DNA from 3 places in the Bacillus sp. WC2507 genome. Region 3 is predicted to be linked to each of the others. Evidence: riboswitches for the same ligand, from Rfam matches in the RefSeq annotation. Region 3 holds a riboswitch; each other region holds the start of a gene.
What was found. Region 3 has a riboswitch for thiamine pyrophosphate ahead of ACUN28_RS27345 (MTH1187 family thiamine-binding protein). Riboswitches for the same ligand answer to the same signal wherever they lie in the genome.
Positions count from the first base shown of each region.

Region 1: linked by a shared signal. The riboswitch ahead of tenA (thiaminase II) and the one ahead of ACUN28_RS27345 (MTH1187 family thiamine-binding protein) in region 3 are both predicted to bind thiamine pyrophosphate.
Region 2: linked by a shared signal. The riboswitch ahead of thiC (phosphomethylpyrimidine synthase ThiC) and the one ahead of ACUN28_RS27345 (MTH1187 family thiamine-binding protein) in region 3 are both predicted to bind thiamine pyrophosphate.

Region 1 covers NZ_JBQXPN010000001.1:4,871,168-4,878,879, reverse strand. Annotated here, with positions in the region: rRNA gene ACUN28_RS25840 (23S ribosomal RNA) at 1-301, shown strand, start outside; rRNA gene rrf (5S ribosomal RNA) at 404-519, shown strand; tRNA gene ACUN28_RS25830 (tRNA-Val) at 525-600, shown strand; tRNA gene ACUN28_RS25825 (tRNA-Tyr) at 609-692, shown strand; tRNA gene ACUN28_RS25820 (tRNA-Gln) at 704-778, shown strand; tRNA gene ACUN28_RS25815 (tRNA-Lys) at 783-858, shown strand; tRNA gene ACUN28_RS25810 (tRNA-Leu) at 873-953, shown strand; tRNA gene ACUN28_RS25805 (tRNA-Gly) at 983-1,057, shown strand; tRNA gene ACUN28_RS25800 (tRNA-Leu) at 1,074-1,162, shown strand; tRNA gene ACUN28_RS25795 (tRNA-Arg) at 1,166-1,239, shown strand; tRNA gene ACUN28_RS25790 (tRNA-Pro) at 1,250-1,323, shown strand; tRNA gene ACUN28_RS25785 (tRNA-Ala) at 1,339-1,411, shown strand; tRNA gene ACUN28_RS25780 (tRNA-Ser) at 1,432-1,524, shown strand; tRNA gene ACUN28_RS25775 (tRNA-Ser) at 1,581-1,673, shown strand; tRNA gene ACUN28_RS25770 (tRNA-Met) at 1,697-1,773, shown strand; tRNA gene ACUN28_RS25765 (tRNA-Asp) at 1,777-1,852, shown strand; tRNA gene ACUN28_RS25760 (tRNA-Phe) at 1,861-1,936, shown strand; tRNA gene ACUN28_RS25755 (tRNA-Thr) at 1,947-2,019, shown strand; tRNA gene ACUN28_RS25750 (tRNA-Trp) at 2,026-2,096, shown strand; tRNA gene ACUN28_RS25745 (tRNA-Ile) at 2,107-2,183, shown strand; tRNA gene ACUN28_RS25740 (tRNA-Asn) at 2,194-2,268, shown strand; tRNA gene ACUN28_RS25735 (tRNA-Glu) at 2,270-2,341, shown strand; gene ACUN28_RS25730 (CBS domain-containing protein) at 2,472-2,891, shown strand; gene ACUN28_RS25725 (DUF3965 domain-containing protein) at 3,186-4,337, shown strand; gene ACUN28_RS25720 (hypothetical protein) at 4,568-4,906, opposite strand; gene ACUN28_RS25715 (SH3 domain-containing protein) at 4,912-6,072, opposite strand; TPP riboswitch at 6,342-6,453, shown strand; TPP riboswitch at 6,514-6,616, shown strand; gene tenA (thiaminase II) at 6,699-7,394, shown strand; gene ACUN28_RS25705 (ABC transporter ATP-binding protein) at 7,363-7,712, shown strand, end outside.
Region 2 covers NZ_JBQXPN010000001.1:557,409-565,120, reverse strand. Annotated here, with positions in the region: gene thiC (phosphomethylpyrimidine synthase ThiC) at 1-1,497, opposite strand, end outside; TPP riboswitch at 1,610-1,725, opposite strand; gene lldP (L-lactate permease) at 1,797-3,458, opposite strand; gene ACUN28_RS02970 (DUF4870 domain-containing protein) at 3,754-4,071, shown strand; gene ACUN28_RS02965 (metal-binding protein) at 4,200-4,691, opposite strand; gene ACUN28_RS02960 (YkvA family protein) at 4,742-5,107, opposite strand; gene ACUN28_RS02955 (LTA synthase family protein) at 5,654-7,582, shown strand.
Region 3 covers NZ_JBQXPN010000001.1:5,196,658-5,204,369, forward strand. Annotated here, with positions in the region: gene ACUN28_RS27320 (glycosyl hydrolase family 18 protein) at 1-1,370, shown strand, start outside; gene ACUN28_RS27325 (ABC-F family ATP-binding cassette domain-containing protein) at 1,828-3,372, opposite strand; gene ACUN28_RS27330 (ABC transporter ATP-binding protein) at 3,819-4,568, opposite strand; gene ACUN28_RS27335 (ABC transporter substrate-binding protein) at 4,565-5,563, opposite strand; gene ACUN28_RS27340 (ABC transporter permease) at 5,560-6,333, opposite strand; gene ACUN28_RS27345 (MTH1187 family thiamine-binding protein) at 6,305-6,625, opposite strand; TPP riboswitch at 6,726-6,827, opposite strand; gene ACUN28_RS27350 (methyl-accepting chemotaxis protein) at 6,889-7,712, opposite strand, start outside.

The DNA.
Region 1 (7,712 bases), 330 kb from region 3:
GACAGTTCGGTCCCTATCCGTCGTGGGCGTAGGAAATTTGAGAGGAGCTGTCCTTAGTACGAGAGGACCGGGATGGACGCACCGCTGGTGTACCAGTTGTTCTGCCAAGGGCATAGCTGGGTAGCTATGTGCGGAAGGGATAAGTGCTGAAAGCATCTAAGCATGAAGCCCCCCTCAAGATGAGATTTCCCATAGCGTAAGCTAGTAAGATCCCTGAAAGATGATCAGGTTGATAGGTTCGAGGTGGAAGCATGGTGACATGTGGAGCTGACGAATACTAATAGATCGAGGACTTAACCATATAATATGAAGCAATGTTATCTAGTTTTGAAAGAATATAAAAAAACTTGTTGACTTTAAAAGTAAAATAAGTTAAAATGATTCTTGTCTTAAATGAATACAGTCTGGTAATGATGGCAGAGAGGTCACACCCGTTCCCATACCGAACACGGAAGTTAAGCTCTCTAGCGCCGATGGTAGTTGGGACCTTGTCCCTGTGAGAGTAGGACGTTGCCAGGCAAAATGGAGGATTAGCTCAGCTGGGAGAGCACCTGCCTTACAAGCAGGGGGTCGGCGGTTCGATCCCGTCATCCTCCACCATATATGTCGGAGGGGTAGCGAAGTGGCTAAACGCGGCGGACTGTAAATCCGCTCCTTCGGGTTCGGCAGTTCGAATCTGCCCCCCTCCACCATTCTTAATTAATGGGCTATAGCCAAGCGGTAAGGCAACGGACTTTGACTCCGTCATGCGCTGGTTCGAATCCAGCTAGCCCAGCCATTAAGAGCCATTAGCTCAGTTGGTAGAGCATCTGACTTTTAATCAGAGGGTCGAAGGTTCGAATCCTTCATGGCTCACCATTTTAATCAAATATGCGGGTGTGGCGGAATTGGCAGACGCACTAGACTTAGGATCTAGCGCCTTTGGCGTGGGGGTTCGACTCCCTTCACCCGCACTTTTAATGAAATAACTCAAACATGTCTTGCGGAAGTAGTTCAGTGGTAGAATACAACCTTGCCAAGGTTGGGGTCGCGGGTTCGAATCCCGTCTTCCGCTCCAATTTTCAATATGACATGCCGGGGTGGCGGAACAGGCAGACGCACAGGACTTAAAATCCTGCGGTGGGTGACCACCGTGCGGGTTCGACCCCCGCCCTCGGCACCATATGCGCCCGTAGCTCAATTGGATAGAGCGTTTGACTACGGATCAAGAGGTTAGGGGTTCGACTCCTCTCGGGCGCGCTTTTATTAACGGGAAGTGGCTCAGCTTGGTAGAGCACCTGGTTTGGGACCAGGGGGTCGCAGGTTCAAATCCTGTCTTCCCGATATTCCCAAAAACAGGGGGCCTTAGCTCAGCTGGGAGAGCGCCTGCCTTGCACGCAGGAGGTCAGCGGTTCGATCCCGCTAGGCTCCACTTTATTTATTATATGTCTCGGAGGTATACCCAAGTTCGGCTGAAGGGATCGGTCTTGAAAACCGACAGGCGGTGAGAATCGCGCGGGGGTTCGAATCCCTCTACCTCCTCCATTTTCTTTTTAAATGGTTTAGATACATATAATAATAAAATTTTATTTTTCCTTCATGGAGGTATACCCAAGTTCGGCTGAAGGGATCGGTCTTGAAAACCGACAGGCGGCGAGAGTCGCGCGGGGGTTCGAATCCCTCTACCTCCTCCATTTTTTAAAAAACATTATATTGTCGCGGGGTGGAGCAGCACGGTAGCTCGTCGGGCTCATAACCCGAAGGTCGCAGGTTCAAATCCTGTCCCCGCAACCAAATGGTCCCGTGGTGTAGTGGTTAACATGCCTGCCTGTCACGCAGGAGATCGCCGGTTCGACCCCGGTCGGGACCGCCATTTATGTTGGCTCGGTAGCTCAGTCGGTAGAGCAGAGGACTGAAAATCCTCGTGTCGGCGGTTCGATTCCGTCCCGAGCCACCATTTTTTTTATGCCGGCTTAGCTCAATTGGTAGAGCAACTGACTTGTAATCAGTAGGTTGGGGGTTCAAGTCCTCTAGCCGGCATCCTTTAGGGGCATAGTTTAAAGGTAGAACTGAGGTCTCCAAAACCTCCAGTGTGGGTTCGATTCCTACTGCCCCTGTAAAGTATATGGGCCTATAGCTCAGCTGGTTAGAGCGCACGCCTGATAAGCGTGAGGTCGATGGTTCGAGTCCATTTAGGCCCACCATATATATTATTCCGCAGTAGCTCAGTGGTAGAGCTATCGGCTGTTAACCGATCGGTCGTAGGTTCGAGTCCTACCTGCGGAGCCATGGCCCGTTGGTCAAGTGGTTAAGACACCGCCCTTTCACGGCGGTAACACGGGTTCGAATCCCGTACGGGTCATAAAAAAAGAGTCAGCAATATGCTGACTCTTTTTTATTGTGCGTTAATCTTCCTTTATCAACTGATTTTCCTGAAATAAATAAAGGAATTTAGGAAAAGCTATGGTATGTATAAAAAGGAGGAGACAAAAATGACACGAGTGAGAGACTGTATGAGCACTCATATTGTACATTGTACACCGCTAGACAATGTATATGAGGCTGCTGTAAAGATGAAAGAAGAATCGATTGGATTGATTCCGGTTGTTGAAAATGAGCAAGTTGTTGGGCTTGTTACGGACCGAGATTTAGTTGTTCGAGGGATTGCTGAGAAACATCCTGGATCTAATAAAATTACAAATGTAATGACAACAAACATTGTTTCAGTTTCTCCAGATGATTCTATTGAAAAAGCCACAGAGTTAATGGCACAGTATCAAATTAGACGATTACCAGTAGTTGAGAGTGGTCAACTCGTTGGGATGCTAGCACTAGGTGATTTAGCTATAAGAGAATCGGCAGATGATCAAGCAGGATTTGCTTTAAGTGAAATCTCGGAGCATACGGAATGAAGAAAGATTTTAATTAGTGGGGTAAGTTACGTATAAAAATCAGATGCATTATTCTAGTATATAGAATTAAACTAATATGTTAGCATGATGTATCTGAGACATTATATAATAAGTATACAGTTAGTAATTTCGACAGTTTATTTAAATTTGTCATTCCTAATTTTAAATAAGAGAAAAAATGATATACTGATAGATATAAGTATTATGAAAGATTTTGAATATAACAATATCCATTGTTAGTGATGTAATAATGGATTAATATTTCCTATGTAGACAAAAGGGAAGGGGAATTATATGAGGGCTGTACAGCGCGATCCAAATTGGAATTTGGTTACAGATACATATATAGAACCAAATAATTTCGCTGAATTATTTTCTTTGCTTGTACCTTGTCATCCAAAAGGTGAAGGGAAAGAACGAACTATATTAGTGTGGAAAGAAAAAGAATTTTATAAAGAAGAAAATTTAGCGGCATTTATCGTATATGGAATGAATAAAACAAAGAATTTACCGCAGTTTCATAAAGATGAAATTCCAACTTTAGTACGTATTCTTCGCTTATGCCAAGAGATTGGTTGGTATGAAGAAGCAAATACTTTTATGATAACTCAAGGATTAGCTGAGTTTGTTCACACTTCATTGGAATATGAAACATGGGATCTTTTGACGCAAGCGGTTGCTTTAAACTATTTAATTATTAAATATCGTATTGGTGAATTAACTGATGGGGATGTAGAAATCTGGGATAGAGTTAAATTTAATGAGAAATGTATAACAGACTGTAAACATCTATTATCCCATAAAGAAGTATTAGAATTTGCATTCTTTTATATGTGTAAGAGAGCTAAGTTCCTATCAAAAGAGCAATTAAATAGTGATATGATGAGTCTAGCTATGTATTGTAATACTTTCGTGTATGATTTATATACACACGACTTATTACGAAAATATCGTAAGTGTACAGACTTCTTATCATATTATGGACCTAGTCAAGCGGTGTTAGCTTGTCAAAGAGCTGTACTTTCTCAAATTTCAGATCGATTAGACCCATTGAAAACTACTCATGTAGATGATTATTTATATGTAATGAAAGAAATGATGGAGCATATGACGATAGGAATAATGGATCGATATGATCATTTTATCGGAAAGTTATTATCATATGTGCCATTTTTCGAAATGATTCAAGTTCCACAACATGCATATTATTGTGAAGAATTATTGTATATTTGCAAGGGAATTGAATATAAAGAAGAAATATTACGCAATTATATATTTATACAATTACATGATTGTTTACCATCATTCTTTAAACTATTTCTTAAAAATAAGCGTTATGCAACAATTCATGATATTCTGTTCTATTGGTGCGATGATGAACAAAGAATGAGCTTAGAGAAAAAATATAATCTTAGTTTTATTTATGAAAAATATGCTTGCGGATAAAAGAGCATTTTCTATATAAATTAAAAAGGATCTCAAGTTTATGTGAGATCCTTTTTTTTGTTAGTAAAGTAAGGAGAACGCAATTAAGACGAGAAATAACATTCCATAAAGGAGAAATTGTGCCGTATAGCTTCCTTGTATACCAAAAAAAGTATTTGTTTTTTTATATAAATTCAATATATATTTTAGCGGATTATCTTTGAAAGATTGGTACACAGTGTCTCCTCTTTCTAAGCTTCTTGTTCGTGTTTTTTGTTATTAGGGACATGAATGTACCTAGCTATGAATAATAAAACAGCCATAAAGCATACGGGAAATACGGTAGTTAAATAAAAACCATTACTAATAATATTTGTTATTAGGGCACTTAATAGAAAGATGGCATTATAAATATGGGCAATTTTTTGTTTTAGTTGTACTTGAAAGGCTTCCATCATAATTTCTAAAGTAACAAAAGCAATGATAATAGATAAAAATACAGTATTTGTATTGTAAATGATTAAACAAAAGATTAAACCTAAAAAGGCTAAGTATTCAATTAAGAGAGATATATTGATATTGCGTGGCATACAATTTACCTAACTAAATATGGCAGTGGGTTTACTGCATTTGTTTTTTCAAAATTCCACTCTCCATTGTGTAATTCAAAATGAAGATGTTGCCCGTATGAATGACCTGTGTTGCCCATATGACCTACTAATTGTCCAGCTTGTACTTGATCACCAGCTTGTACAGTGCGATCTTTCATGTGAGCATAGACTGTTGTATATAATTTCCCGTTTATTTGATGGGCGATGAACACAACATTGCCATAGCTAGCTGAATAATATGATTTCACAACTTTACCTGCAGCCGCCGCCTGGATAGAGACATTACCCTGAGCTGCAATATCTATACCATAATGCATTTGTTCCCAGCGCATATCAAAGGTTGAGCTAACTCTTCCTTGAGTAGGGAATTTAAAAACTGCTGGAATTGAAGTAGGTTGAGCTGTTTGAGCTTGTGATTGCGTTTGATTTTGCACCACATAATGTTTTGCCACATATCCGTATCCTGTGCCAAAACGAATTTTATACCAAGTTCCTACAGTTTCCACTACTTGTATTTGTGTACCATTCTGTAATGAACCAAGTAGTGCACTACTTGTACTAGCGGTGCTACGTACATTAAGTTTAGGTGTTGCAACTGTGTATTTCGTATTATTTTGAACTGTGATGCCTTTTACTAAAGGCTGTGAACCATTAGACACGAATGCCTTTTGTACGTAACCTGTTTTGCCATTATGTAAAATTTTATACCAATCACCTTGTTCTTCTTGAATGGTAACGAATTTCCCATTTGGTAATACATCTAAAATTGAAGATTCTAAATTAGGTTCAGAACGAACGTTTAATGCATTGGCATTAACGATGTATTGATTATTAGATTGAAGTTTGTTTTTTAGTAGAATAGCATCTTTTTGTACGTAACCTACTTTATTATTAACAGATACTTTATACCAGCCATTAGTTGTTTCAAGTATGTTCACTTTCGTATTAAAGCGGATTGTATCAATTGATGAGCTATTTGCGTTATCTTTTGTATGTAAGGCTACTTGATCGACTTTTACATATCCAGTTTTTACATTAGATAATTGTTCAGCGTTGGCTGTTTGTACATTTGTTTCTCCCATAGAAGGAAGTAAAGAGGCAATTGCGACAGTAGTTGCTGTTAAAGCAGTAGCTTTCATATTCATATAATAGAGACCTCCTCTAGTTGTATAGTTGTAATTTTATTATAGTATAAAGATATAATATAGTGGGTGTATTCACATAAATGTAATATGAAATCAATATAAAAATAAATTTTTTGAGGATAATGATTCCTTTTTATCCAATTAATTAGGATAATAATTTCTAAGATAGAATATAAGTATTATATAGTTCCGTTATTTTGTTGACAATTGAGAAAATTAAAATAGTTGATGATGTCTTATTACGGTGTTATACTGACAGTGATAATTTCATAGTTTGCTAGGAGAGCTGGTGTTGCCAGCTGAGAGTAGGCCGTAAGCCTTTGATCCTTTTCATTACCTGATCTAGATTATGCTAGCGTAGGGAAGCAATTCGGACAATAATAATGAGTCCCCGTTTCTTTGCGTATAGAAACGGGGCTTTTTTATTTGAAAATTTCATATTGAAACCACTAGGGGTGCTTGTTGTGCTGAGAGAGGAATAATCCTTAACCCTTACAGACCTGATCTAGGTAATACTAGCGAAGGGAAGTGGAGCAACGAATAAATTATAATTTTATTTGCTGTAACCACTTCTTATTTAGAAGTGGTTTTTTATTTAGATATATAAATTGAAAGGGGATAGAGAAATGAAATTTTGCGATAGATTATTAGAAACTGTACAACCAGTTTGGGAGATGAGTCATAATCACCCGTTTGTAGTAGGTATGGGAGATGGCACGTTAGAAAAAGATAAGTTTCAGTATTATATTATTCAAGATTATTTATATTTGTTAGATTATGCAAAGCTATATGCGATTGGTGTTGTAAAAGCAACGAATCCACAAGTAATGGGGAAATTTGCTGAACAAATTGATGGCATATTAAATGGAGAAATGACAATCCATAAACAATATGCAAAAAGACTTGGTATTTCTATAGAGGAGATAGAATCTGCAAAACCATCTGCTAAAAATTTAGCCTATACAAATTACATGATGTCTGTATCTCAAAATGGCACGCTTGCGGAATTAATAGCAGCACTTCTTCCATGTATGTGGAGCTACTGGGAAATTGGAAAGCGTTTAAACGATATTCCTGGAGCAAGAGATCATGAGTTCTTTGGTGAGTGGATTCAAGGATATAGTTCGGAAGAATACGGTAGCCTTTGTATTTGGTTAATAGATTTATTAAATGAAATGGCAGTTGGAAAGTCTGACAAAGAGCTAGATCGATTAGAGGAGATTTTCCTATATTCCAGTCGATTTGAATATTTATTCTGGGATATGTCCTATCGTAAGGAGATGTGGGGATTTGAGGAGCAAGAACATACTACAGTTTCATAATGTTTCTTTTCATTATGATGAGAAACCAATCATCAAGGAATTAAATGCTTCTATACAAGATAAAGAGTTTGTAAGTATTATCGGACCGAGTGGATGCGGGAAAAGTACTTTATTTCGCCTTATTACAGGTTTAGAAGAAACAAGTACGGGACAGATAGAGCTGACAGAAACAAAGAGCCATCCTGTAGGGTATATGCCCCAAAAAGATATGCTCCTGCCATGGAGAACGATTATTGAAAATGCTGCCCTGCCGCTAGAGTGCCAAGGTGTACAGAAGAAAGAAGCACAAATAAAGGCAAAGGAACTGTTACATAAATT
Region 2 (7,712 bases), 4.6 Mb from region 3:
AAAGCGAGCTTTTGAAAGTGCATCATCACGCTGATGAGCCGTTTTGTGCCCTTTCGCAAGATCAGCTGCATGCGCAGCGATTTTGTACGTAATAACCCCCGTACGAACATCATCTTTATTGGGTAAACCTAAATGTTCTTTCGGCGTCACATAACAAAGCATCGCCGTTCCAAACCAGCCAATCATCGCAGCTCCAATCGCTGATGTAATATGGTCATAACCTGGTGCAATATCTGTCGTTAACGGTCCCAGTGTATAGAACGGCGCGCCCTGACAAATATCAAGCTCTTTCTCCATATTCTCTTTAATTAAATGCATCGGTACATGCCCAGGTCCTTCAATCATCACTTGCACATCATGTTTCCAAGCAATTTTCGTTAATTCACCAAGTGTTTCAAGCTCAGAGAATTGTGCTTCGTCATTTGCATCTGCAATCGAACCTGGACGTAATCCATCTCCAAGAGAGAACGAAACGTCATACTGCTTCATAATTTCACATATCTCTTCAAAATGAGTGTATAAGAAGTTTTCTTTATGATGGAATAAACACCACTGTGCCATAATTGAACCACCGCGTGAAACGATACCTGTCGTACGCTTTGCAGTAATCGGAATGTAACGAAGTAATACGCCAGCGTGAATTGTAAAGTAATCAACGCCTTGCTCCGCTTGCTCAATTAACGTATCACGATACACTTCCCACGTTAAATCTTCTGCAATTCCGTTTACTTTTTCCAGCGCTTGATAGATCGGTACAGTCCCAACTGGTACAGGCGCGTTACGAATAATCCACTCACGTGTCGTATGAATATTTTTACCTGTAGATAAATCCATAATCGTATCTGCACCCCAGCGAGTTGCCCAAGTCATCTTCTCCACTTCTTCTGCAATAGAAGACGATACAGCAGAGTTTCCGATATTTGCATTGACCTTCACGTGGAAGTTACGTCCGATAATCATCGGTTCTGCTTCCGGATGGTTAATATTCGCTGGCAAAATCGCACGGCCTTCCGCAATTTCCTTGCGAACAAACTCAGGCTCTACTCCTTCACGAATCGCAACATATTCCATCTCAGACGTAATGATGCCATTACGCGCATAATGCATTTGCGTAACATTTGCACCTTGCTTCGCTCTAAGCGGTTTGCGATCCATTTGCGGAAAAACAGGTGTATGTTTCGAAGCCACCTTCACACCGTCATCCTCTGGTTTCACTTCGCGCCCTTCGTACGCTTCTACATCTCCGCGCTCTAGGATCCAAGAGTGGCGCGGCGTTGGAATTCCTTTTTCTAGCTCCACTTTATACGCAGGATCTGTATAAGGACCGCTCGTATCATATACACGAATTGGCGGATTCGGAATGCCGTTCGTTTCACTTTGTTCAATCTCGCGCATCGGCACTTTCATACCTGCACGTGGTCCATCCACATACACTTTCTTACTTCCTGGTAAACTCGATTTCAATTCAATTTGCTCAGCTGAAACAGACTGTTTCATAACCTTTGTTGCCCCCCTGTACGTGACAAGGACGAGATATGGCCAGCGTATGCCAAAATAAAAAGAGCCAGGTCCATAAAAAAATAAGGACCTGGCTCATAAAGGCATCATTATGTAAAGCCGTTAACTTCCCTACGCTGGTACGAGCCAGATCAGGTCCAAAGGGTTAAGAAGTTCACGCGCTTCTCTCTCAGCCTACGCATACGTTAGGCACCCCTAGTTTATCACTGATTTAATTTTCAATACTTTCCCATCATACACGATAATCTGAAAAATGAAAAGTTTATTTCTTTTGTTGTTTATGGAATCATCCACGTTAAATAATATGCCTGTACATACGTCATAATACCAACAATAATTACGAAGAATAAACTATGCTTCAATGTAAATCGGAACAGATCTGATTCTTTCCCAGCAAGTCCAACTGCCGCACAAGCGATCGCAATCGATTGCGGAGAAATCATTTTTCCTGTTACACCGCCCGTTGTATTTGCTGCAACGAGAAGTACTTCAGATACACCGACTTGCTGTGCTGTAATCGCTTGTAAATTCGAGAACAGTGCATTCGCTGACGTATCAGATCCTGTTAAGAACACCCCAATCCACCCCAAGAATGGTGAGAAGAACGGGAATAGTCCACCAGTTCCAGCAAGCGCTAACGCTAATGTAGATGATAAACCAGAATAGTTTGCGATAAATGCGAACCCTAATACGAATCCAATAGATAGAATTGGCATCTTAAGCTCATTTAGCGTTTCTTTAAAAGTCGCTACTGCATCTTTTGCACTCATTTTTAAAATAAAGATAGAAATGACACAAGCAATTAAGATTGCTGTTCCCGTTGCTGATAATACATCGAATTTCAAAATTGCCTCGTAAGGCGTCGGTTTATTTACAATTGGTTCTGCTTTCATTACTAAATTGTGCAAGCCTGGAACTTCAAACTTAAACACAAGGCTTTCCAATGCGCCGCCTGGAGCAAATAACGCTTTAAAGAAACTTTGGCTCCAAATAACTACCATGACAGTTAAAATAATGAATGGAGACCATGCTTTTACGACTTTTCCTACTGTTAGTTTCGGCATAGATGTCGCCGTTGTTGCCGCAGCTACTTCACTATTTGCTTGCCCCGATTGATAGATTTCTTTCGGCTGCCAAACTTTTAAGAATAGTGATAAACTCACTAAACTTACAAGTGCTGACGTAATATCCGGGAGTTCCGGTCCTAAAAACGTCGCTGTAATGAACTGCGTAATTGCAAATGAACTACCGGCTACAAATAACGCAGGCCATGTTTGTCTTACCCCTTTCAATCCATCCATTAAAAATACGATAAAGAACGGAACAAATAATGATAGAAACGGTAATTGATGTCCAGCCATTTGTCCGATTTTATGTGGATCAATACCTGTTACTTGTCCAGCCACTGTAATCGGAATTCCCATCGCCCCGAACGCTACTGGTGCCGTATTTGCAATTAAACAAAGACCCGCTGCATATAAAGGATTTAACCCAAGACCTGCAAGAAGTGCTGCCGTAATCGCTACTGGTGCACCAAATCCTGCTGCCCCTTCTAAAAATGCTCCGAATGAAAACCCGATTAAAATAACGAGTAAACGATGGTCATTCGTAATGGATAATACAGATGCACGAATCACATCGAATTGACCTGTTTTCACAGAAATTTTATATAAAAATACCGACATAATGATAATCCAAGCAATTGGCCATAGTCCGTATAAGAAACCATATCCGGTCGCTGCCATCGCCATCGTGAACGGCATTTTATAAGCGAATAACGCCACTAAAATTGTAAGTACAACTGTAATAAATCCTGCCACATACCCCTTCATGCGGAAAACTGCTAAAGCTAAGAAAAAAAAGATAATCGGAATAAGTGCGACCGCTGCCGAAATCCAAATGTTTCCGAACGGATCATAAACTTGTGTCCATGTGTTCATTGTTCTCTCCCCCTAAAGAATCCCCTTTTAAATAGAATAACCTCATCAACAGACTGTCAGGTCATCATACCTTTAAATCTAAAAATAAAAAACGTTTAAGAAAACGTTTTCAATAACTTTCATTTATACTGTACCATAACAATTTCCATTTAAAAAGATTTTTTTGAAAATTTTATTATTTAACAGAAAATCTTACAAAATCGTCACGTTCCTGTAATGTTCATCGATAGAAAGCTTGCCAAAACTATTGCATAATAATAGTATAACAACAGACATTATTCATGAGGTGATATATATGAACGGAAACAAAATATTAGCTGCTTTATCATACTTTAGTGTACTATTTGCCCCTATCTTATTCCCTATTATCGTTTGGATTGTAGGCGATGCTGAAACAAAACCACATGCAAAACGTGCTCTATGGACACACATTATTCCAAGTATCGCTACATTCATCGGCGTAACTATTTTAGGAATTATGGGTATCGGATCTGACCAGCCAGATGTAACACTGGGAATTGGAGCAATGATTGTCTTATGTATTTGCGGAATTATTAGCTTATACTACTTCATTTGGAACATCGTAAAAGGTATTAAAGTACTGAAAGCTTAAGTTTAAACAAACGTTTGATTAAAACGACACTATGACATGATAAATGAAATTTTATCGATGATACAACAAGAATAATCAACCTATTAATTAAGAAAAAACCGTCCCAAAATACCTTTTGGGACGGTTTTTTATCTTCTGCGTTTCTTCTTTTTTCTCATCATTTTCTTGCGGCGCGTATTCACTTTATCCGCTATAATGTGAAGCGTGCTTGCCACAACAATTCCCATTATGAACGTTACAATTTCAACCTCATGTTCCTTCGCAATTTCTATTAAATTCCCGTCAAGCACGATTACATTTAATAGGAATAAAAACGGAGAAAACACGATTAACATGTATGCAATACGAATCACATCACCAAGTATAATTGTATGTGTAAAGAAGGATCGATGCGGCATGACCTTCTTATACGGATACCAAAATATACGCAGGAATCCCCATTTATTATACGCATTACTATACGTATCTAAATCCGGCGTTAAAAATGAAGTACCTACTAAAAAGCCAATTGCAAAAGTTAATAAAAAATCAAAATTTGTTAATCCATACGAAAAGAGCATAAACAAAACAACCGGAAGGGATATTAAGTTTATTTTCGTATGCGTTCTTCCTGATGGCATAAAGCACTTCCTCGCTTACGTTCGCCCTGTCACCATATGACAGTTCTCACCTATTGATCTAATTTCTGATCGATAAATGATGTGTCTATATCCGAACCAAACCACTCTGCCAACTTCACTCGTGCCTTATCTTTCACCTCTTCATTGACGTATAACGATGCCTGTAATAGTGCGGCCGTCAACGCCCCTAAATCATCTGTATAACCAACTCCAGCAATGAAATCTGGGATGGCATCAATTGGTGCAATAAAATAAGCAAGTGCTCCAATCACAATAATTTTCACTCGCTTTGGAACATCAGGTCTTTGCAAAACGTAAAACAATAATAAACTTGCATAAATGACCGACTGTCCTGCTTGCTTTGCAACATGTTTTGCTTTCTTCCAAAACGCTTCAACTGAAAATTTTTGCCCCATGTGAAAGCCTCCCTATTTTTAAAAAGAAATAAGCTACAATATGTTATCAGTAAAAGTTCATCAAAATTACACACAATCTATCAATGAACTTTTATTGTAACAAATAAACCAAAAAAGAACAAGTGTTCGTTAATTTTTACATACTTCCCTTCATATAATGGGTTTCTATATAACCCCTTACCCATCGTCATTTCTTATTTCTCAACCAAAGAAATTTTCACTTTCACTTAACATTCTGTTCTATCTTTGTTATATTTTCTAGTTGACGGACATATAAACGAATGTTAAAGTTTTCTCTGGTAGTGACAAATCTCATACAAAAAATGTAAAATGTTATAGTGTTTCTCAGAAATGAATTTTGTTGTATAATACAGAAATGACGTTATGCTTATGAGCAGCACAAGAAACCAAAAGGGTATGCATAGTTATAGTCGTATATGGGTGAATATAGAACCTCTAATTATGGCCAAGAAAACTATGTATTTTTTATTTTAGCATTTTTCGCTCCAAAATCGACCAAGCCTGATAGAGAAAGGGTGGAAATGAATGAAAGAAACCTTGAAATCACAATTTCAAAATGTGCGTTTCACTGTATTCGTAGCTTTAGCTTTATGGCTGAAGACGTACCTTATTACACGCACAAGCTTCGATTTAAAACTTGAATCTTTCATGCAAGAATTCATTTTATTCCTTAGCCCATTAGCAGCATCATTACTGCTTGTTGGTCTTGCATTATTTGCAAAAGGGAAAAAACGTAACTATATAGCACTTGGAATTAATTTTGTCTTAACGATCGTTCTTGTTGGTAACGTAATGTTCTACGGATTCTACAATGACTTCGTTACTTTACCAGTACTAGGACAAACATCTAACTTTGGAAGTTTAGGTTCTAGTGTAAAAGAATTGTTTAACTACAAAATTATCCTTGCATTTGCTGATATTATCGTATTCTTCATTTTATTGAAGAAGATGAAAAATTTTGCACCGACAGAACGTGTAGCACGCCCAATGCGTTCCCTATACTTCGTGTCAACAATTGCTATTTTCTTCGCAAACTTAGGACTGGCAGAAGCTGAGCGTCCTGAACTATTAACACGTTCATTCGATCGCGTTATGCTTGTTAAAAACTTAGGTTTATATGTACACCAAGTGTATGATCTTGGCTTACAAGCAAAATCAAGTTCACAAAAAGCATTTGCTGACGGTAGTAAATTACAAGAAACAGAGAACTACGTAAAAACAACGCAAAGCAAACCAGATCCAAATATGTTTGGTACTGCAAAAGGGAAAAACGTAATTGTTGTCTCTCTTGAGTCATTACAAACATTCTTAATTGGTGCAACAGTTAACGGACAAGAAGTTACACCATTCTTAAACCAATTTACGAAAGAAAGTTATTACTTTGATAACTTCTTCCATCAAACTGGTCAAGGAAAAACATCTGACGCTGAATTCTTAGTAGATACTTCAATGTATCCACTAGACCGTGGTGCTGTATTCTTCACACACGGTAATAACGAATATACAGCAACTCCAGAAATTTTACGTGAGCAAGGATATCACACATCGGTATTCCACGCGAACAACGCAACGTTCTGGAACCGTAACATTATGTATCCGGCACTTGGTTATGACCGTTACTACAACGAGCTTGACTACAAGATTACGCCAGAAACAAAATTAAATTGGGGATTAAAAGATATCGAATACTTCGATCAATCTATCGATATGTTAAAAGAAGTGAAGCAACCGTTCTACACTCGCTTCCTGACGTTAACAAACCATTACCCATTCACTTATGATGAAAGCACAAAATTAATCGATGAATACAATTCTGGTGATGGCGTATTTGACCGTTACATGGTAACTGCTCGCTATTTAGACGAAGCAATGAAACACTTTATTGAGCGTCTAAAAGCAGAAGGTATTTACGACAACTCAGTTATCGTATTCTACGGTGACCACTATGGTATTTCTGAAAACCATAACCGTGCAATGGCACAGTTCTTAGGAAAAGAAGAAATCACTGCATTTGACCATATGAACTTACAAAAAACACCGATGTTTATTCACGTTCCAGGTCAAAAAGAAGGTAAAACAATTTCAAAACCAACTGGTGAAATTGACATTAAACCAACAATTCTAAACTTACTTGGTGTAGATTCTACAAATCAAGTTCAATTCGGTCATGATGTATTCTCACCAGAAAATAAAGGATTCGTTGTTCTTCGTGACGGTAGCTTCGTTACAGATAAGTACATGTACACGAACAGTACATTCTACGACCGTAAAACTGGCGAAGTTGTACAATTACCAAAAGAAGAATCTCAACCACTCATTGATCGTGCCCAAAATGAATTGAACATGTCTGACAAAATCATTGAAGGTGACTTACTTCGCTTCTCTGAGAGCAACAAGACCAAAACTGGTGAAGTAAAAACAGCTATTAAAGAAGAAAAGAAGAGCGCTGAGTAATCTCAGCCTCTTTTTTTTATATTTCTCCATATAATCACTTATATTCATTCACTTTAACATTACATAACCTTTACCAAATATTCACATGGAATTAACGAAACATCTCTATAATAAAATATGTAAACGAGGT
Region 3 (7,712 bases):
ATAGTTATCGTCCTGAAGATAAGCAAAACTTCACCCTACTCCTTCAAGAAGTTCGAAATGCATTAACTAAAGCTGGTGCAGAAGATGGTAAACAATATTTACTAACAATCGCATCAGGTGCAAGCCAACGTTATGCCGATCATACAGAGCTAAAGAAAATCTCTCAAATACTGGATTGGATTAATATTATGACATATGATTTCCACGGTGGATGGGAAGCTACTTCTAACCATAATGCAGCTCTATACAAAGATCCAAATGACCCAGCAGCGGATACGAAATTTTACGTAGATGGTGCGATAGACATTTATACAAATGAAGGTGTTCCAGCGGATAAACTCGTATTAGGTGTACCATTTTACGGACGCGGATGGAAAAGTTGTGGAAAAGAAAATAACGGACAATACCAACCTTGTAAACCAGGTAGTGATGGAAAGCTCGCTTCTAAAGGTACTTGGGATGATTATTCTACCGGTGATACAGGTGTGTATGATTATGGTGATTTAGCAGCTAATTATGTTAATAAAAATGGTTTTGTTCGCGGATGGAACGATGTAGCGAAAGTACCTTATTTATATAATGCGACTACAGGTACGTTTATTAGCTATGATGACAACGAATCTATGAAATATAAAACAGACTATATAAAGACAAAAGGTTTAAGTGGCGCAATGTTTTGGGAACTTAGCGGGGATTGCCGTACAAGTTCAAAATATAGTTGTAGTGGGCCCAAATTACTTGATACGTTAGTAAAAGAATTACTAGGTGGACCTATTACTCAAAAAGATACTGAATCACCAACAAACGTAAAAAATATTGCTGTTACAAATAAAAATTCAAACTCAGTTCAATTAAACTGGACTGCATCTACTGATAACGTAGGAGTTACGGAATATGAAGTTACTGCTGGAGAAGAGAAATGGAGTACAACAACAAATAGCATTACAATTAAAAACTTAGAATCTAATACAGAATACACATTTTCAATAGTAGCAAAAGATGCTGCTGGGAATAAATCACAGCCTACTTCTATTATTGTAAAAACAGATGATGCTAACACAACACCTCCTGGTGGAAATGGTAATGCTTCCTTTTCAATCACTTCAAATTGGGGAAGTGGTTACAACTTCTCGATTGTAATTAAAAATAGCGGAACGAACCCTATTAAAAACTGGAAATTAGAATTTGATTATAACGGCAATTTAACACAAGTTTGGGATTCTAAAATTAGTAGTAAAGTAAATAATCATTACGTAATTACGAATGCAGGATGGAATGGTGAAATTCCTCCTGGTGGATCTGTTATAATCGGAGGGGCAGGAACAGGCAATCCCGCCGAACTTGTAAATGCATCCATTAGCGAAAACTAAACGTAATCCCCATTAATTATTTCACTAAAGTTTGAATTTAGGTTTGAGTGCTCTGTCCTAAATTCAAACTTTTAACTTTTAGAAAAATCACAAATCGATATTATAATAACCTATTATAATTATATTTAGTTTCTAATATGAAGTTCGTGTGAAGTTCATCTGAATTTTACATGAATTTCCTTTAACTTCTATTGTCTTCCCATACTAATCACATTATCCTTTACATATAGGAATTATTTTAATTCCACTTTAAACTATCTATATATATAAAGAAAGATAGTCGCCTATTAGGGAAAGGCATCTAGTATTATTATAAATATAAACATAACAAAAGAAAAAGCACGCTTATAAGCGCACCATAAGAGTGCTTCTTCATACAATTCTCATGTAAGAATTCTCGAAAATCATGTTAATCACAAAGAACAGGCATTAGCTTTTATAAGCTAATGCCTGTTCTTTATTCATATTGTTCAACGTTCCAATCTTCTATATTCCATACTTTTGTTATCCATGCTTCATAGAAAGAAGGCTCATGTGAAACAAGTAAAACTGTTCCTTTATATTGTTGTAACGCTTCCTGCAAAGATTTCTTTGTTTCTATATCCAAATGATTAGTTGGTTCATCTAAAATTAAAACGTTACTTTTCGTTACGATAAGTTCACATAAACGTACTTTCGTTTGTTCTCCACCGCTTAATAAACGAATAGGTTTTAATACGTGTTCTTCTTTCAATCCACACTTTGCTAATGCTTGGCGTACTTCTTTCTTTGTCATATCTGGTCGTTCTGCCCAAACTTTCTCTAATGGTGTTGTTTCTGAAGCAAACTCTTCCTGTGCAAAATAAGCAGGATTTACTCGTTCTCCAACAGAAATTGAACCGCTTAACGGCTTTATTTGGCCTAATAACGTTTTTAATATTGTCGTTTTTCCAATACCATTATGGCCAACAATCGCTATCTTTTCTCCTTTTTTCACTTGTAAATTCAATTCTGGAAATAGCGGATCACTATAGCCTATTCTCAGTTTCTCAGCCTGTAATATACGACTCACTGGCTCCTCATAAACATTGAAATCAAAACGGGATCGAGGTACATGATTAACCTTTTCAACCCTTTGCATTTTCTCCAATACTTTCTCCCGACTTTTCGCCTGTTTCGCTTTTCGAATTTTATTTTTTTGAATAAATGTTTCTAACTGGGCAATTTCTTTTTGTTGTTTCGCATACGCAGATTGTAATTGTTTTCTTTGCAATTGATAACTTTGCAAAAAACGTTCATAATCGCCTACGTACCGCTTAACCTTCCGTTCTTCTAGATGATAAATAACATTCGTAATATTATTCAAAAATACTTCATCATGCGAAATGATAATGTAAGCTTTTTCATATAGTCTCAAATACGATTGCAACCATTCTATATGAGCTGTATCTAAATAGTTTGTTGGCTCATCTAACAATAAAACATCAGCTTTTTCTAAAAGGAGCTTCCCAAGTAATAACTTTGTTCGCTGTCCTCCACTTAACTTTGAAACATCCTTTTTCAACCCGATTTCAAATAACCCTAAACCGATTGCTACTTCTTCAATTTCTGTATGAATTTGATAGAAATTAGAGCTTTCCAATATAGTTTGTAATTCTCCATACCTTACTAACAGTTTTTCTATTTCTCCTGCTCCATTCATTTCTTCAGCAATTTTTAACATTTCGCATTCAATCGCATACAAATTAGAAAATGCACTTTGTAAATATCCTTCAATTGTTATCCCTTCTTGTAAATCCATATGCTGCTGTAAAAAACCTACCTTCACATGTGGAAACCATTCAATGTTCCCATCGTCATGTATAAGTTCTCCTGTTAAAATCCTTAACAATGTTGATTTCCCAATTCCATTTTTCCCTACTAACCCAACATGCTCGCCCTTTAATAGTCGAAAACACGCATTATATAAAATAGTTTTCTCACCATACGAATGACTTACATTTTCTACTGTTAATATACTCATTTTTTCTCTCCTCTACTTATACTTCTTCATAAGCTAAATAGAGAGAAGAACAGTATAAAGCCTTATTTAATTGTATATATAAAAAATGGGTAAGGTGAATACACCTTACCCATTACATATTATCGTAAAAAAGGATTAAGGTTCTTTACCTGCTGTCTTCAATTTAGCTTAATTTTAAAAAATAGGCAGACTTCTCCCGTATCAAGCTAAAACCATTTGAAGAACAGTTGATAAAGTCATTTTATCCTTTCACTCCTTTAACATTTGTTATATTAAGAGTATAAACTACTCTGTTATATTCTATTCTCTATTTTTTCTTTTGTTCCTTCTTCAAGATTGTCCATCGTTAATGAATTCACTATTTTTTCTATAGATTTCATCTTTCTCCTCCTATATAAAAAAACCTCTCAACAGTAATTATACAAAAAACTGTTAAAAGGCTTTTTCTATTTTTTCATATAAGGAGCTAATACTCTCAGAATTTCTTCCTTATCCTTCTTTAACTCAAGTGATGTTAACATATCCATCGTTCTCGGTCTAGGTAATTTCACTTGTACCTCACCAACTATTGATGCTGGTCTTTGAGATAAAATAAATACGCGATCTGAAAGTAAAATCGCCTCATCTAGGTCGTGTGTAACCATAACGATTGTTTGCTTCTCTTGGTGCCAAGAGTTTAAAAGCCAGCTATGTACTTCCATTTTTGTAAAGGCATCTAATTTCCCAAAAGGCTCATCAAGTAGCATAATTGGCTTTTCACATAAATATGTGCGCAAAAAACTAATTCTTTGACGCATACCACCAGATAACTCATCTGGATAATGGTCTGCATATTCATCTAGTTCAAACTGCTTTAATGCTTCCATTCCCTCTGTCAGCCTTTGTTTTTTCGGTTTACCTTCGATTTCCAATGGAAGAACTATATTTTGCAAAGCTGATCGCCAAGGTAGTAATAAATCCTGCTGTGGCATATAACTTACAACATCTTGCTCTTGTACGTACTTATCCTTATACGTTACATTCCCACTTGTTGGATTTTCAACATTTGCAATCATATTTAATAATGTGCTTTTCCCACAACCACTTGGGCCTACAAAGGAAACGAATTCTCCCTCTCGTATAGAAGCACTAATATTTGCTAATACATTCTTTCCATCGAAAGATTTCACAATATCTTTTATTTGTAATCCACTCATTTTTCATTTGGAAGGAACTCATTTGTAAAGGCATCTTTTACATCAATTTTCTTCTTAATAACTTTGTTATCATATAAGAAATTCATGTAATTCGTCCAAACTTCTTCCTTCTGTACTCCCCATGCTTTTGCATCATCTTGATACTTCGTACTTAACCACTTTTGACTTTCTTGTACTAAGTCTTTATTCACATCTGGAACAGCTTTAATTAAAATATCAGCAGCTTCTTTCGATTCTTTAATTGCAAAATTATAACCTTCCGTCGTTGCACTCATAAACTTTTTCACAAAGTCTTTATCTTGCTTCGTATGTTTTTCACTCGTAATAATAACAGGACTATAGAAATCAAGCGCTGGGTCTAAGTCTTTCACCATAATTGTATTTAACTCTTTTCCTTGACGCTTCGCTTCAATACCATCCCAGCCGTAATAAATCCATTCAAAATCAGCATCACGGCCAATTGATTTAAAGAAATCTGTTTGTCCTAAAATGATTTTTTCGACTTTATTAAAATCAGCTTGATGTTTCTCCATAATTGTCTTCAACGTCGCTTCTTCTGCTGGTCCTCCCCAGCCTCCGTAACGTTTGCCTTCAAAATTTTTCGGTGAAGTCATGTTATCTTTCTTAAGTGACGCAAAAGCTGAAGTGTTATGCTGAATAATCGCTCCTACAGATACAACAGGAATACCTTCCACCCGAGCCAACGTTACATTTTCTTGTGCGCTTATTGCGAAGTCAGCTTTTCCTGAAGCTATCATTTGCTCTGCTGTTACATTGTCACCAGGCTGAATAATTTCTACATCTAAGCCTTTCTTTTTATAATAATCTTTCGCTTGCGCTACATATAAACCAGTATGATTCGTATTCGGGAACCAATCTAATACTACTTTTACTTTTTGATCTTTACTTACACTTTCTTCTTTCTTCGCCGGATTACATCCAGCCACACCTACTGCTAATAAGGCAGCCAACATAACTTTTAAACCTTTTTTCATTTTCTGCCGTCCTTTCTATATATCCATGGTGCTGTTATTCTTGCCATAAACTCCACGATAAAATACAGACATAATGTCACCATGACGATAATTGCTGCAACACCAAATACCCGGGCAGTTAAAAAAGATTTTGTAGCCCTCGTAAGCATAACTCCTAACCCTTCGCTTGCACCGAGCCATTCTCCAATAATCGCTCCCATTACGCTATATGTAACTGCAATTTTTAAACCGGAGAAAAAGTATGGAAGCACTGCTGGAAACTTTACTTTCTGGTAAACTTGCCATTTCGTTGCCTTCATCGTTTGCAGCAACTTCAACATATTTTTATCTACCGTTTGAAAACCTTCTAAAATGCTAAGCGCAATCGGAAAGAAACAAACGAGTATTACTACCATTACTTTCGGTAGCATTCCATATCCAAACCAAATAATAAATAACGGTGCAAGTACAACGATTGGAATCGTTTGCGAAATAACAAGCAACGGATTTATTAAAATACGAAATAAAGGGATAACGTCCATAATAATTGCAATACTTGTCCCAATTAAAATTGCAAAAAATAGTCCAATTATAACCTCTTGTAACGTTTGTATCGTATTCGGTAATAGTAAATCTTTCATTCCAATTAATTCTTGAACAATGGCAGAAGGCTTCGGTAAAATCCACGGTTCAATTTTAAATAATGAAACAGATCCTTCCCATATCGCAATGAGAAGGATAAGCCAAATTGTTGTAATTATTTTAGATTGCTTCTGGTTTTGCATATTCATCACGGTACTTCCAAACCTTTTCATCTATCGTTACACCAGTGCTTGGACGATAATGGATTTTAATAGAAGTAATCACTTCTTCTGCACCAGCATCCACACAAGCTTGTTGCGCACGTTTAATGACGTCAAGAAGTACATCTAATTCTCCTTCCAGTGTTGTTTCCATTGCCCCTACTTCATAACGAACTCCCGATTGTTGTACAACCTCAATTGCTTTATCAACAACAGAATACACATCTTTGTTCTTCGCTTGTGGTACTACTGAAAATGAAATTGTAACTTGTTGTGACATAGTAAAATCCCCCTTATAAAATGAAATATTAAAACAAGAAAAGGCTTTCCTACTGCGTAGGAAAGCCTTGTATGCAAGTTATTATAGAATAACATATGCTACATCACTTTAAGTAACTCCCTACGCTGGCATTATCCAGATCAGGTTGAGGGTCGATGTTTGTTTACATCCTCTCAGCCAATTGGCTCCCCGGTCCTTAATTCGTTTTCATTGTAGCATGATTTATTTTATTGAACAAACAAAAGCACATATAATCACTTCATTTAACTTTTGAATTCCCCAATTAACTCTTGTAACTCCTGTGAAAGCCAGCTTAAAGAACTGGCTAATTCAGCAATATCTTGTACAGACATTTCCTGTTCTTTCATACTTTCTTCAACATTACTACTACTATTCGCATACGTATTTGCGATAAGCGATAGTTCATTTACAACACGAACAATATTTTGGCTATTTTGCAATATATCACTTGAATTGCTAGAAACAACTCTAACTTGATTTGTAACAGATTGTGCTGATTTTGAAATTTCCCCAAAGAAAGCACCACTACTTTCAACAAGTTTCATTCCAGATTCTACTTCTTTTAAAGTATTTTGCATTGAAACAACAGCTTCTTCCGTTTCAACTTGTGTTTCCCCTATTAATTTCGCTATATCTTTTGCTGATACTTCCGTCTGCTCTGCTAATTTACGCACTTCATCTGCAACAACGACAAATCCATTTCCGGTTTCCTCAGCACGTGAAGCTTCAATAAAAGCATTTAAAGCTAGCGAATTGGTTTGATTTGAAATACCGGTAATTACTGTTACAATATCACTAATTTCTTTTGATCTTGTTTCCAAAGAATAAATAGTAGAAGATAAATCTTGTACTGCATTTTGTATTATGTTCATTTGATTAATCGTCTGTTCAATAACACCATTTCCTTTTACCGATTGATGCTCCATACCTTCAGACTCTTTCGCCATTTGTTTTGCAGCATTATTTATCTCTTCCATCTTATCTTCCATTTCATATACAATACCTAAATACTTTGGTCCTGAAGTTTCTTGTGACTGAGCGCCAGCTCTTAACTCAACCATAGAAC